One region of the Microbispora sp. NPDC088329 genome, then DNA from elsewhere that is predicted to be linked to it. Evidence: riboswitches for the same ligand, from Rfam matches in the RefSeq annotation. Region 1 holds a riboswitch; each other region holds the start of a gene.
The links. A riboswitch is a leader RNA that binds a small molecule or an ion and turns the genes downstream of it on or off. The one in region 1 is predicted to bind cyclic di-AMP.
Positions count from the first base shown of each region.

Region 1 (4,447 bases):
TGCACGAACGCCTGGATGCCGCCCGGTCTGGGCGGGAAGTCGTTCGTGATGATCAGCGTCCGCTTCGTCATCCTCACCCCCGCTGCCGGCGTGGCCGGGCGGTCCGCCCGCGCGCCGCCCGAGAACGCATTGTCGCAGCCGTGGCCTCGCCGTCGCCCTGTGAAGACGCCCTGTGGTGATCAGGACGGGGCGAGCTGCTCGCGCGTGTAGGTCCGCCATTCGCGGGTCAGGCCTTCGGCGGTCAGCCCGAGCACTTCCCGCAGGGCCGCGCCGATCTCCTCGCGCGACGCGGCGCGGTAGAGCGCGACCAGGCTCCGCTCGCCGAACCGGACGGCGATGTAGCGGCAGGCCAGCCACGCCTCCTCATACGCCTGGGCGGGCCTGGCGGCGAAGTCGGCGGGCCCCGGCAGACCGTGCAGCGCCGCCTTCCCCGCGGCCACGTCGGCGGCCAGCTCGGCGGCGATCGTCCGGACCGGCAGGCCGCTGTCCAGATAGCCGACATAGTCGGCGAAGCCCTCCATGAGCCACATCGGCACGGCGCGGGGGCCGGCGGTCGCGACGTGCGTCAGCTCGTGGGTCACGACGACCAGACGGCCGGTCGCGGTCAGGCGGGCGAACGCGGCAGGCTGCACGATCACCCGGCCGGCCGTGGCGACGGCCGCCAGATCGTCCACCTTCGCCGGCGAGGCCAGCACGGCCGCCTGCTCCTCGGTGCGCGGCACGAGGACCACCGCGCCCTCGTGTCCTCGGCCGTGTCCTCCCCAGACCCTCGTCACCGTACGGTCCGCCTCGCCGGCCAGCGCGGCGATCCCGGCGACCAGCGACCCGGGCGACCCGACGACGACGACGCGCTCGCCGCGGACGACGGAGGCGCCGGTCCACATGTCCGGATGCTCCCGCACGGCGGCGCGGGCACGCGTCAGCAGGGGACGCAGCGGGTCGGGCGGGGCCGCGGCGGCAGGCCCGGCCAGCAGCACGGCCAGCGCGACGGCGACGGCCGCCGTGCGGCGGAGACGGAACCTGTGGGGCGGGTTTGCGGCGTGGCGCCGATCGGCCCGCGCAGGCGCCGCCACGCTCCCGGGCACCGCGGAGACCTCGCCGGTCGCCGTCCGCGGAGCCGTCCGCTCTGGCGAGGGGACTGCCGGGTCCATCCGGCAGGGGGACATCTCAGCCGGACACGGCGGGAGACCGTCCCCTTCAGGGGATGGAGGAGTCACGCCGTGCATGCTAACCAGCACATGTCACGGCCCCGCCCACCTCGGCGAGGTGGGCGGGGCCGTAGGGACGGCGCCGGTCGAGGGGGCTGGTGACCGGTGCCCGTCAGACGCCCGGACGGACGGCACCGACGAAGGTGCTCCTCCGGTAGGCGTCCAGCTTGTCGATCCGGACCCGCGTGCCGGTGTGCGGAGCGTGGATCATCTTGCCGTGCCCGACGTACATGCCGACGTGGCCGCCGCCGCTCGTGAAGATCAGGTCACCGGGCTCGAAGTGACCCCAGGACACCTTCTTCCTGACCGCGCTGCGGATGGACCACGTCGTGCGCGGCAGCCGTACGCCCGCCTGGCGCCAGGCGTACTGGACCAGGCCCGAGCAGTCGAACGCGCCCGGTCCCGTGGCGCCGTAGCGGTAGGGGTCTCCGATCTGCTTCTTGGCGGCCTTGACCGCGCGCTCGGCCTTGACCTGCTGGAGCACGCCCCTGCCGATCTTCCGCTTGGCGGCGCGTTTCCTGGTCTGCTGCTTCTTCACGGCGGCCTTGCGAGCGGTGGTGCCGGTGCTCGCCTTCGTGGTCGTCTTCGCGGCGGTCTTCGCCGCTGTGTCCGTCTTGACGACCGTGACCGTCACCGTGTCGGCCGCCGCCGGCTGCGCACCGGCGACCCCTACGGATGCCGTCAAAGCGGCACCTCCAAGGGCAATTCGGGCAAGACGGGACAGACTAGCGGGGGTGGTAGACAGGATCTCTCCTCGGGTCTTCCGCTCACGCCTACCGGGTTAGCTGACGGGTTCGGGCGGGGAAGTCGCCCTACGGCGCGCGACGCGCCGATTCACCCCGGACCTTCGGTGAAGGTCGATGGTTCCCCGGCTCCGTGCCTCCTGACTGCACGGACTCGGCATGCCACCGGCGCCGGGGGGATCCCGCGAAGGGGAGAGTGGTGAAGGGCGCCGATGACGGTGGATGACTGCGCGACCGGCCGGCCGGACCGGGCTCGCGACGGCGAGGCGTGCTCGCCGCGGCCCAGAAGCTACCGAGGACCCGCCGCGTTCGGCAAAGCCCTCCCGTCGCATAAAGATCGGATAACGAAGGTCACCAAGAAGAAACGGCAGCGTACCCGCAGCGCGAAAGGGCTAAATGTGACTCTGCTCACAATCCTGGCAACGGGCGGCGAATCCGGTCACAGCAGCCACAAAAAGCACAGAAGTCGCGGACGTCAGGGGCGGACGGCGCCGATCGCGTGATACTCGGCAAGTGTGACAATCTTCACAACATCGCCGGTCTGCGGAGCGTGGACGACCTTGCCGTCACCGGCGTAGATGCCGACATGCCCGTACCCGGCATGCCAGAGCAGGTCTCCCGGCTGGAGCTCGTCCAGCGAGACCCGGCGGCTCGCCCCCCAGGCCCACTGCTCGTAGCTGGTCCGGGGCAGGGTCACCCCGGCCGCCGCCCAGGCGCCCTGCACGAGCCCTGAGCAGTCCCATCCGTCCGGTCCGGTGCCCCCGTAGCGGTACGGCTTGCCGACCTGCTTGTAGGCGAACTGGAGAGCCGCGAGCGCGTTGCCGGACGCGGGCCCGGTGTAGACGACGCCGGGGCTGTTGGGGTTGCCGGGGTTGAACGTCCCGAGTGAGCGCAGGAGCTTCATCTGCTCCCTGACGAGCTTGTCGACCTTCTCCTTCTCGTCGGCGAGCTCACCCCTGACGTCAGTGGCCTCCTTGTAGAGCGCCTTGCTGCGGTCGCGGCGGTCCTTGAGGTCCTTGATGGCGCTCTCGTACTCCTTGAGCCGCCCGGCACGCTCGGCGGAGATGTGGTTGAGCGTCGCGAGGCCGCTGAGCATCGAGTCGGGGTCGCCGCCGGAGAAGACGCCGCCCAACGACCCCATGTCGCCGACCTGGTAGCTGTTGACGGCCATCGTGACCAGCCCGGAGCGGAGCGCCTCCACCCGGACGTTCTGCTTCTTGTAGTCGCCGTTGATCGCGAGGTACTTCTCCCTCGCCTTCTTCCACTTCTCGCTGGCCGCGTTGTAGCGGTCCACGAGTGTGTCGGCCTGCTTGTTGAGCTTGCTCAGCTTCGCCTTGGCCTGCGCGACCGTGGGCTTCGGATCCGCCTGCGCGCCCGTCACCGGCGTCAGCAGGACCACCGTGGCCAAACCGGCGGCCACCGGCACACGCCCTCGCACTGAGCCCCCTCTTGGATCAACGAAACCTGCGGCGCGACTCTATCTAGGCGATCATGAAGTCTCAACCTATTCGCAGGTATTCGCGGCGGTCATCACGCGCGGCGACGACGCCGGAGCGGAGCGTGCGCACGTCGTTCAGCCTCGGCCGAGCCGGCGCAGCAGGAGGAGCGAGGGCACCGGCCGGGCGCCCATGCGGCGCACCGACTCGGCCACCTCCCGGTCGGAGGAGACCACCGCGATGGCCCGCCCCGGCGGCTCCGCCCGCACCAGCGTGCGGATGAGGTCGTCGGCGATCTCCCCGGGCGGGCTGAACACCACCCGCACCCCGCGGGGCGCGGACACCTGGACGGGCCCGTTCAGCTCGGCGCCGTCGAAGACGCAGGTCACCTCCGCCCGCGTCTGCACGGCGAGCCCGCCGAGCCCGGTCAGCAGCCGGGCCCGCTGGTCGGCGAGGGTCAGCGACGGGTAACCGGTCTTGGTCACGTTGTAGCCGTCCACAACCAGGTGCAGATGGGGGATGGCCAGAAGCTGGTCGAGGAGCTGGGGGTCGTCGTTGGCCAGCGCCCGCGCGGGCACGGCCGTCACCCCCGGCTCGCCCGGCACCACCGCGTTCACGTAGTCGGCCGGCCTGCTGATCGTCGTGGGCAGCCCGAGCTCCTTGCGCAGCCCCGCGGCGGCGTCCTGGAGCGCGTCCAGCAGCACCCGCACCCGGGCGTCCTCGATGCTGCGGCCCTCGCGGGCGGCCCTGCGGCTGGTCTCCAGCTGGCGCTCGGCGTCCGCCAGGCGATCCCTGAGCCTGCGCAGCTCGGTCTCCGCCGCGCCGTTGGCGTTCGCGGCCTTGGCCCGCGCCTCGGCCGTCTCGGCCTCCAGCTCCGCCGCCCTGGCCTCGGCGGCCTTGACCCGCTCACGGGCGTCGTGCAGCTTGCGCCGCAGGTCGGAGTTCTCCGCGCGGGCCGCTTTGAGCTGCTCGCGCACCCGGTCGATCTCCTCCTTGGCGGAGGCACGCTGCGCCGCGAGCTGCTCGCGCAGCCGCGTCTCCGCCTGCTCCCGCTGAGTGC
Region 1 is NZ_JBFBIP010000002.1:505,048-509,494, forward strand. It holds gene AB0O28_RS06755 (glycosyltransferase family 4 protein) at 1-71, opposite strand, end outside; gene AB0O28_RS06760 (hypothetical protein) at 180-1,085, opposite strand; gene AB0O28_RS06765 (C40 family peptidase) at 1,321-1,893, opposite strand; cyclic di-AMP (ydaO/yuaA leader) riboswitch at 1,968-2,121, opposite strand; gene AB0O28_RS06770 (NlpC/P60 family protein) at 2,427-3,389, opposite strand; gene AB0O28_RS06775 (NYN domain-containing protein) at 3,525-4,447, opposite strand, start outside.

Region 2 (4,447 bases), on a different contig from region 1:
CCCAGGAGGCCCAGAACCTCGCGGTGCTGGTCAAGGGTGGCTCGCTTCCGGTGCCGCTCGAGCTGGTCGAGCAGCGGACGGTCGGCCCGACCCTCGGCGCGGACGCCATCGCGGCGAGCGCCAAGGCGGGCGTCGTCGGGGTGATCCTGACCGCGGTGTTCATCGGCGTCGTCTACCGGCTGGTGGGCGTGCTGGCCGCGGTCGCGCTCGCCTGCTACGGCCTGATCTCGTACGCCGGGCTCGTGGCCATGGGAGCCACGCTCACGCTGCCCGGCCTGGCCGGGTTCGTCCTGGCGATCGGCATGGCGGTGGACGCCAACGTGCTGGTCTTCGAACGGGCCAGGGAGGAGTATGGCGAGGCGCCACGCCGGGGCCTCAAGGCGGCCCTCGACCGTGGCTTCAAGAACGCCTGGAGCGCGATCGCCGACTCCAACATCACCACCCTGCTCGCCGCCGGGCTCCTGTTCTGGCTGGCGTCCGGGCCGGTGAAGGGCTTCGGCGTGACGCTGGCCATCGGCGTGCTCGCCTCGCTGGTCTCGGCGATGCTGATCACCCGGGTGCTCACCTCCGCCCTCATCGGCAGGATCGGCCCGCGGGCGTCCGGCCTCGGCTCGATCGGCCGGGTCAGGACCTGGCTGACCCGGCGTGACCCGGACCTGATGCGGGGCAGGCGGCTGTGGCTCGCCGTCGCGGCCGGGCTGCTCGTGCTGGCGGGTGCCGGGCTGGTCGCCCGTGGCCTCAACTACGGCGTCGAGTTCACCGGCGGCCGGATCGTCGAGTTCGGCACGAGCAGGCCCGTCGACGTCGCGACGGCCAGGCAGGCGGTTGCGGACGCCGGGTTCCCCTCGGCCGTCGTGCAGCGGTCGGACGACGCGATCTCGGTGCGTACCGGGCAGATCAGCGCCGACGACGTGGTCCGCATGGAGGAGGCGCTGGACCGGCGCGTGGGTGAGGTCACCAAGCAGCGCGACGAGCTCATCGGGCCGAGCCTCGGCGAGGAACTGCGCCGCAACGCGCTCATCGCGCTCGCCGTCGCGCTCGCGGCGCAGCTCGTCTACCTGGCGCTACGGTTCCGGTGGACGTTCGGCACGGCGGCCGTGGCGGCGCTGTTCGTGGACGCGGCCGTCGTCGTCGGCGCGTTCGCCTGGCTCGGCAAGCCGATCGACGGCGTCTTCCTGGCCGCGATGCTCACGATCATCGGCTATTCGGTCAACGACAAGGTCGTGCTCTTCGACCGGGTGCGCGAGCTGTGGCCGGTGCGGCGCGGGGAGCCGTTCCACCGGGTGGTGAACGCCGCGATCCTGCAGACCGTGCCGCGCACCGTCAACACCGGGCTCGGGGCGCTGTTCATCCTGGCGGCGCTGGCGGTGTTCGGCGGCGACTCGCTGCGCGACTTCGCCGTCGCCCTGCTGATCGGCATCGTCGTCGGCACGCTGTCGTCGTCGTTCGTGGCCGGGCCGGTGGCGATCGCGCTGGAGAGGCGCAGCTCGCAGCCGCCGCCCGCTCCCGCCGCCCCGCGCCGCAGGCCCGTCACTCGTGACGGATCGGGCGCGGTCGTCTGAGCCGCGAGTCGTGGCCCCGGGACGTGCCCGGGGCCACGAGAGCGGATCAGCGCCGGATCAGCGCCGGCCGAGTGCGCGCAGCTCAGCGGGCGTCAGCGCGGAGACGTTCTGGTCGATGGGCGAGTCGGTGTACTGATGGATCGCCCAGGACTTCCAGTCGGCGGGCGGCGTGATGTCGCCCGGGGCCTTGCTGTAGTGGGCCACCCACAGCGGGTACTGGCCGAGGCCGCCGCCGTACTCGTTCGCGAAGTTCCAGCCGCTGTAGAACATCGGCCTGGTCCCGGTCTTGGCCGTCACGTACTCCAGCCAGGTCTTGGCCCACTTGTTGACATGTGCGACCGACTCGCCGTCGGTGGTCTCCAGGTCGAGCACCAGGATGTCACCGGGCTTGCTCGGCTGCGCGTTCACCACCTCGAGGAAGTGGTCGGCCTCGGCGACGGGGTCGTTGGAGGGATGGCCGTAGTGGTAGACACCGCGGACGATGCCCTTCTTCTCCAGCTCCCGCCAGTGGCGGGGGAAGGACGAGTCGGTCCACGAGGTTCCCTCGGTGGCCTTGATGAAGCCGAACTGCGCGCGGCTGTTCACCCAGTCGTGGTCGGCCTCGTAGCCGGAGACGTCCTGGCCGTACGTGTGCGGGTTGGCGTAGGCCGGGGCGGACAGGACGACGGCCGCCGTGACGGTGGCCGAGGCGGCCGAGACCGCGAGGGTCGCCGCCGCGAGGGCGGAGCGCAGGCGCCGGCGGGAGGGCCGGCGGCCGAGGGAGAGCCGATGGGTGGGCATACGGGGTTGACTCCTTGCTTCCATGCCGCCTACCGGGTTAGCTGACGGGTTCGGGCAGGAAGTGCCCTACGGACGCATCTGGGGGCTGCGCCCGATTCACCCCAGGAAATGGGTCCCCGGCTCCGCAGGACGCGGATTCGGCGGCCGCGCGATCATCCTGATCGCGTGGACCGGGCAACGACACGGCAACGGACACGAGAAGGCGGAGACCGCCGGTACCCATTGCCGTGGCACCTAAAGGTACACACCGCACCAGAATGGTGTAAACAGGACAAAAGGCGTCTTTACCTGCGCGCGAGTTGCCGCGGCGAGATGGCGTCGGCGCACCCTCGGGCCCGTCAGTCCGGGGTAAGGATCACGGCTACCGACGGTAAGTAGTCAATCAATTGCCCTGCGTGAAAGAGTCCGTCTCCGGAGGGATCACCCTCCTCCTCCCTCCCGAACCTGGGGAGGGGATCGCGACGAACGACGGGAGTGGTCTTGTGCTTCTCCTCGAGGCGGGCGGTGTGAGAGGCATCCCTCATCACGTGGCGTGTGTCATGGACGGGAACGGCCGGTGGGCCGCGCAGCGGTCGCTGCCCCGCACCGCGGGGCATCGGGCGGCGGAGGCCGCCGTGATCGACGTCATCGAGGCAGCGCACACGGCCGGCGTCGAGTGGTTGAGCCTGTACGCCTTCTCAACGGAGAACTGGCGGCGCCCGGCCCCCGAGGTCGACGTCCTGCTGCGCCTGGTGCGGCGCGCCATACGCAAACACGCCTTGTCACTGCACACACGCGGGATCCGATGCCGGTTCCTCGGGGTCACAGACCCGCGGATCCCGCCCGCGCTGGCGCGGGACATCGCCGACCTGACGGCGCTGACCCACGACAACCGGCGGATGACGTTGACGGTCGCGTTCGATCACGGCGGTCGTCGCGACATCATCGAGGCCGCCCGGTCGCTGATCCGCGACGGGGTGCCGCCCGAGCAGGTCACCGAGGAGAGTTTCGCCCGTCGCCTGCCCCACCCCGACATGCCGGAGGTGGACCTGGTCATCCGCACCTCCGGAGAGCAGCGGATTTCCAACTTCATGCTGTGGCAGGTGGCGTACGCCGAATGGGTCTTCCCCCGGGTGCTGTGGCCCGACTTCCGGGCCGAGCACTTCTGGGAGTGCCTGGAGGCCTACCGGCGGCGCGAGCGCCGGTACGGCGGCGTACAGGCACCGGCCCCTATGGGAAAGGGATGTCGATGAGCGACGCAGCAGCAGCCGGAACCGACGCCGATCCGCTCGGCCCGGGATCGATGCTCCACCGGTTGACCCGGCAGGCACGCTGGGGGCTGGTGGCGACCCGGGCCATCGTCCTGGAGGCCGCGCACCCGCAGATCGGCGCGGCGTTGATCACCAACTCGACTTTCGTCGCGCACCCGTGGCGGCGGCTGCGCAACACCGTGCTCAGCACGCAGCGGATCGTCGACCCCGACATTCAGGTGCGGCAGCGGGAGGCGGCCCGGCTCAACCGCCTGCACGCCCGCATCACCGGTGTCGACGCGGAGGGCCGCCCGTTCAACGCCGCCGACTCCGAGGCGCGCGCCTGGGTGGTGGCGACGCTGTTCGAGTCCACGGTCACGATGTGCCGGCTGAGCGGCGAGTCCCTCGACGGCCCCGCCCTGGACCGGCTGTACGCCGAGTTCCGGGCGTTCCTCGCCCTGATGGACCCCTACGGGGGCAAGCTGCCGCCCACCCTGCGGGAGTTCTGGCGCTACTACGCGCGCTTCGTGGAAGAGCGGCTGGAGAACACCGAAGCGGTCCACGTCATCCTCGACCGCCTGTTCGCGCAGGTGCCCGCTCCCCCTCTGCTACGGGACCGGCCGGCCGTGTGGGCGGCGGGCAGGGCGCTCGCCGGGCCCACGGCCAGCGCCGTCGTCGTGGCGTCGCTGCCCGAGTCGCTCCGCGCGCGACTGGGGCTCGCCGAGGTGCCGGGCACACGCACGCTGATGCACGCCGCCTACCTGTCCACGCATCTCGCGACGCGGCTGCTGCCGGAGTCGTGGACACGGCTCGACACGGTCATGACGATGCTTGATCCGGCCTACGCGCCTCAGCGGGGCGGCGACGCGCTCACAG
Region 2 is NZ_JBFBIP010000031.1:26,062-30,508, forward strand. It holds gene secD (protein translocase subunit SecD) at 1-1,562, shown strand, start outside; gene AB0O28_RS36550 (GH25 family lysozyme) at 1,620-2,342, opposite strand; cyclic di-AMP (ydaO/yuaA leader) riboswitch at 2,354-2,495, opposite strand; gene uppS (polyprenyl diphosphate synthase) at 2,870-3,574, shown strand; gene AB0O28_RS36560 (oxygenase MpaB family protein) at 3,571-4,447, shown strand, end outside.
Region 2: another riboswitch for cyclic di-AMP. It lies ahead of AB0O28_RS36550 (GH25 family lysozyme); the one in region 1 lies ahead of AB0O28_RS06765 (C40 family peptidase).

Region 3 (4,447 bases), on a different contig from region 1:
TCCTGTACGGCGGGCTGTTCCTCCTGGCGGGGTCGGTGCTGCTGTGGTTCACCCACCTGCTGACCGCGCGGGCACTCAACCAGCGGTTCGTGGTGGCGGTGGCGTCGAAGGTGACCGGCGCGGGCGCCCCCGATGCCGTCCCCGGCGGCAGGCTGCCCGACGGCGACCTGCTCGCGCAGCGGGTGCGGACCAATGTCGAGCAGGGGGCGGCGGACGTGCTGAGCGACGTGCTCAGGTCGACGGTGATCGTCATGATCCTGGTCGGGGCCGTCGCGGTGGTGCTGGGCTACCTGGTGGCCGACCGCGCTCTGCGCCCGCTCGACCGCGTGACCGAGACCGCGCAGCGGCTGTCGGAGAGCACGCTGCACGAGCGGATCGCCCTGCGCGGCCCGCAGGACGAGGTCAAACGGCTCGCCGACACCTTCGACGCGATGCTCGACCGGCTGCACCGGGTGTTCGACGCCCAGCGCCGGTTCATCGCCAACGCCTCCCATGAGCTGCGCACCCCGCTGGCGGTCAACCGTACGGTCCTTGAGGTGTCGCTGGAGGAACCGGCCGCGTCGGAGGACCTCAAGGCGCTGGCCCGCGCGCTGCTGGGCACGAACGCGAGGTATGAGCGGCTGATCGAGGGCCTGCTCATGCTGGCCCAGTCGGAGCAGGAGGTGACCTGCCGCAGGCCGGTCGACCTGCGGCAGGTCGTCCGCACGGTGATGGAGCAGATCGACCTGCAGCCGCGACGCGGGAAGGTGGTCGTCCACGAGGACCTGCGCCCGGCGGTCGCGCAGGGTGATCCGCTCTTCCTCGAGCGCTGCCTGTTCAACCTGCTGGAGAACGCGATCAAGTACAACGTGCGCGACGGAGAGGTCTGGGTCCGGCTGCGGGAGGACGAGGCCGGGGTGAGCGTGACGGTGGAGAACACCGGGCCCCTCGTCCCGCCGTACGAGGTGGACGACATGTTCGAGCCGTTCCGCCGGCTCGGCGGCGACCGCGTGCGTTCCGCCCGGGGGGCGGGGCTGGGCCTGTCCATCGTCCGGGCCATCGCCGTGGCACACGGCGGCACGGCGGAGGCGCTGGCCCGGCCGGAAGGCGGCCTGGCGGTGACCGTGCGCCTGCCCGGGTGATCACGGGTTGCGCGCGCCACGGCGCGCCCCTGATGATCACGTGGCGCGGCCTGCTACCCACCCCGCCCGACTTGCCGCACTAAGCACCGTAAAATCTGACTTGGTCTAACTTGACCGGTTTGACCTGGTCTATTACCTTTTAGGCATCTCAGGGCGCACTTGCTCATCTCAATGGTCAAGAAGCCCTCCTCAGACCGACGCGGCCGGCCGATACCGGCCTGCCGCCCGGCCGCCGAGTCCGCGTCCGCGGAGCCGGGGACCCACCTCTCCTGGGGTGAATCGGCATGCCTGCCGTAGGGCGACTTCCAGCCCGAACCCGTCAGCTAACCCGGTAGGCGGCATGGAAGTAAGGGAGTTCGCCCCACCATGCACGTCCTCAACACCTGTATGCGCGCTGCCCTCGCGGGCGGGGCCCTCGCCGCCACCGTGCTGGTCGCGTCGCCGGCGGCGCACGCCGACAACCCGCACGCCGGCAAGGGCCCGGCGGCCTCGCAGTCCATGGCCGAGATCGCCTCCACGCTGCCCAAGATCAGCGCCGCGGACGTGCTGACCCTGGCCAGGAGCCAGGTCGGGATCAGCGAGAACGCGGCCGGCGGCGGAACCAAGTTCCAGCAGTGGTACATGTCCTCGCCCCGCGCCCGTGAGACCCTCGCCCGCGACGGAGGCACCCTGAAGGGCTACCTCAACGCCGCCTGGTGCGACATGTTCGTCTCCTGGGTCGGCGACCAGCTCGGCATCGGGCCCGTCATGGGCTCCGACGCCTACACGGTCGAGCACGCCCGCTGGTTCGCCGACCACGGCCGCTGGGGTCAGACGCCCAAGCCGGGCGCGGTGGTGTTCTTCAACTGGAACGGCAGCAAGGACATCGACGACATCGTGCATGTCGGCTTCGTCGTCAAGGACAACGGCGACGGCACCATCCGGACCATCGAGGGCAACACGGGCGACGGCGGCGCCGTCGAGACCCGCACCCGCCCCACCTCGCAGGTGGTCGGGTACGGCTACCCGATGTATCCCGCGGACGCCTCCACCACCGCCTCCGCCTGACGGGCCGGCGGTCCGGCACGGACCCCGAAGCGCGCCGGCGATCCCGGCGCGCTTCGCCGTCCACGCGAAGGACCGGAGTGCCGCCCGCTATCGCTGTGCATGCGCACGCCGCGATCCGCGACGGGTTCCCGAGCGGGGCCGTCCGGCCGGGTCGATCGGGGCAAGGATCGAGCCTCCAACAGACCCAGTGATCCTAGAAGGACAGGCGTTCCTGGTGGGGTCCGACTCGATCAAACCGGAGCGCGTCAGGTGGCCTCGCCCAACTGTTCGGCCAGCCGCTCCAGGCCGCCCCTGATGAGCCGCCCGTACTCGTCGTCGCCGAGTTCGCCGATCAAGGCCCGCGCCTGCTGGAGATGCTCACGGGCGCGGCCTGAGTCGCCCAGCTTGCGATAGCACTCACTCAGGTTCAGGTGCAAGGACGGATACAGGCCGGCCACGGAAAGTGGCACCCCGGCCTGGGCCACCCGCTCGTCGGTGACGAGATCGGCGGCGGCAAGCGCACGCAGATCCCACATCAGCTCCTGGTGCACGTCGTCCTGTACGTCGGCCATCGAGTGGGCGAGGACGCAAACATGCAGCGGGTCGCCCTGTTCACCGCCGATGTCGTCCCAGATCTGCGCGAACAGGTCGCGCGCGGCCTCACGCCGGCCCTGGTGGTGATGCAACTCCACCCCCTGACCGATCCGGGTCATCGTCGGGTCGGTGGTCATGATCATCTCCTTTTGCCGACGCAGGCGATCGCGGTCACCCTAGTGCCTGACGTGTCCTGACGACATGTTCCTGCGGGGGGCCGTCGCGGTGCCCGCGACGGCCCCGACGGCCCCGGTCAGGCGCCGACGTAGGCCGCGAGATGCTCGCCGGTGAGGGTGGAGCGGGCGGCGACGAGATCGGCCGGAGTGCCCTCGAAGACGATCCGGCCGCCGTCGTGACCGGCGCCCGGACCGAGATCGACGATCCAGTCCGCGTGCGCCATGACGGCCTGGTGATGCTCGATCACGATGACCGACTTGCCGGAGTCGACCAGCCGGTCCAGCAGGCCGAGCAGCTGCTCGACGTCGGCGAGGTGGAGGCCGGTGGTCGGCTCGTCCAGGACGTAGACACCCCCCTTGTCGCCCATGTGGGTGGCCAGCTTGAGCCGCTGCCGCTCGCCGCCGGACAGCGTGGTGAGCGGCTGGCCGAGCGTGAGGTAGCCGAGCCCGACGTCGGCGAGCCGGTCGAGGATGGCGCGCGCGGCCGGCGTGCGCGCCTCGCCGGAGCCGAAGAACTCCTGGGCCTCCTCCACCGGCATCGCGAGCACCTCGCTGATGTCGCGCCCGCCGAGCTTGTGCTCCAGCACCGCCGCCTGGAACCGCTTCCCCTCGCACTCCTCGCAGGTGGTGGAGACCCCGGCCATCATCGCCAGATCCATGTAGATGACGCCGGCGCCGTTGCAGGTGGGGCAGGCGCCCTCGGAGTTGGCGCTGAACAGCGCCGGCTTCACGCCGTTGGCCTTCGCGAACGCCTTGCGGATCGGGTCGAGCAGCCCTGTGTACGTCGCCGGGTTGCTCCGCCGCGAGCCGCGGATGCCGCCCTGGTCGACCGACACGACACCCGCGCCGGCGGGGATCGACCCGTGGATGAGCGAACTCTTGCCCGATCCGGCCACTCCGGTGACGACGACGAGCACTCCGAGCGGGATGTCGACGTCGACGTCGCGCAGGTTGTTCGCCGTCGCGCCGCGGATCTCCAGCGTGCCGGTGGGCGTGCGCACCGACTTCTTGAGGCCGGCCCGGTCGTCGATGTGGCGGCCGGTGACGGTGCCGCCGGCCCGCAGCCCCTCGACCGTGCCCTCGAAGCAGACCATGCCGCCCGCCGTGCCGGCGCCGGGGCCGAGGTCGACGACGTGATCGGCGATCGCGATCATCTCCGGCTTGTGCTCCACGACCAGCACCGTGTTGCCCTTGTCCCGCAGCCGCAGCAGCAAACCGTTCATCCGCTGGATGTCATGGGGGTGCAGGCCCGTCGTGGGCTCGTCGAAGACGTAGGTGACATCGGTGAGCGAGGAGCCGAGGTGGCGGATCATCTTGACGCGCTGCGCCTCGCCGCCCGACAGCGTGCCCGACGCCCGGTCGAGGGACAGATAGCCCAGTCCGATCTCCACGAACGAGTCGAGGAGCTGCTGCAACGTGGTGAGCAGCGGCGCGACCGACGGCTCGTCCAGGCCGCGGACCCAGTCGGCCAGGTCGCTTATCTGCATCGCGCAGGCGTCGGCGATGCTGACCCCCTCGATCTTGGACGAC
Region 3 is NZ_JBFBIP010000003.1:323,536-327,982, reverse strand. It holds gene AB0O28_RS08840 (HAMP domain-containing sensor histidine kinase) at 1-1,121, shown strand, start outside; cyclic di-AMP (ydaO/yuaA leader) riboswitch at 1,342-1,473, shown strand; gene AB0O28_RS08835 (CHAP domain-containing protein) at 1,488-2,168, shown strand; gene AB0O28_RS08830 (hypothetical protein) at 2,414-2,878, opposite strand; gene AB0O28_RS08825 (excinuclease ABC subunit UvrA) at 2,995-4,447, opposite strand, start outside.
Region 3: another riboswitch for cyclic di-AMP. It lies ahead of AB0O28_RS08835 (CHAP domain-containing protein); the one in region 1 lies ahead of AB0O28_RS06765 (C40 family peptidase).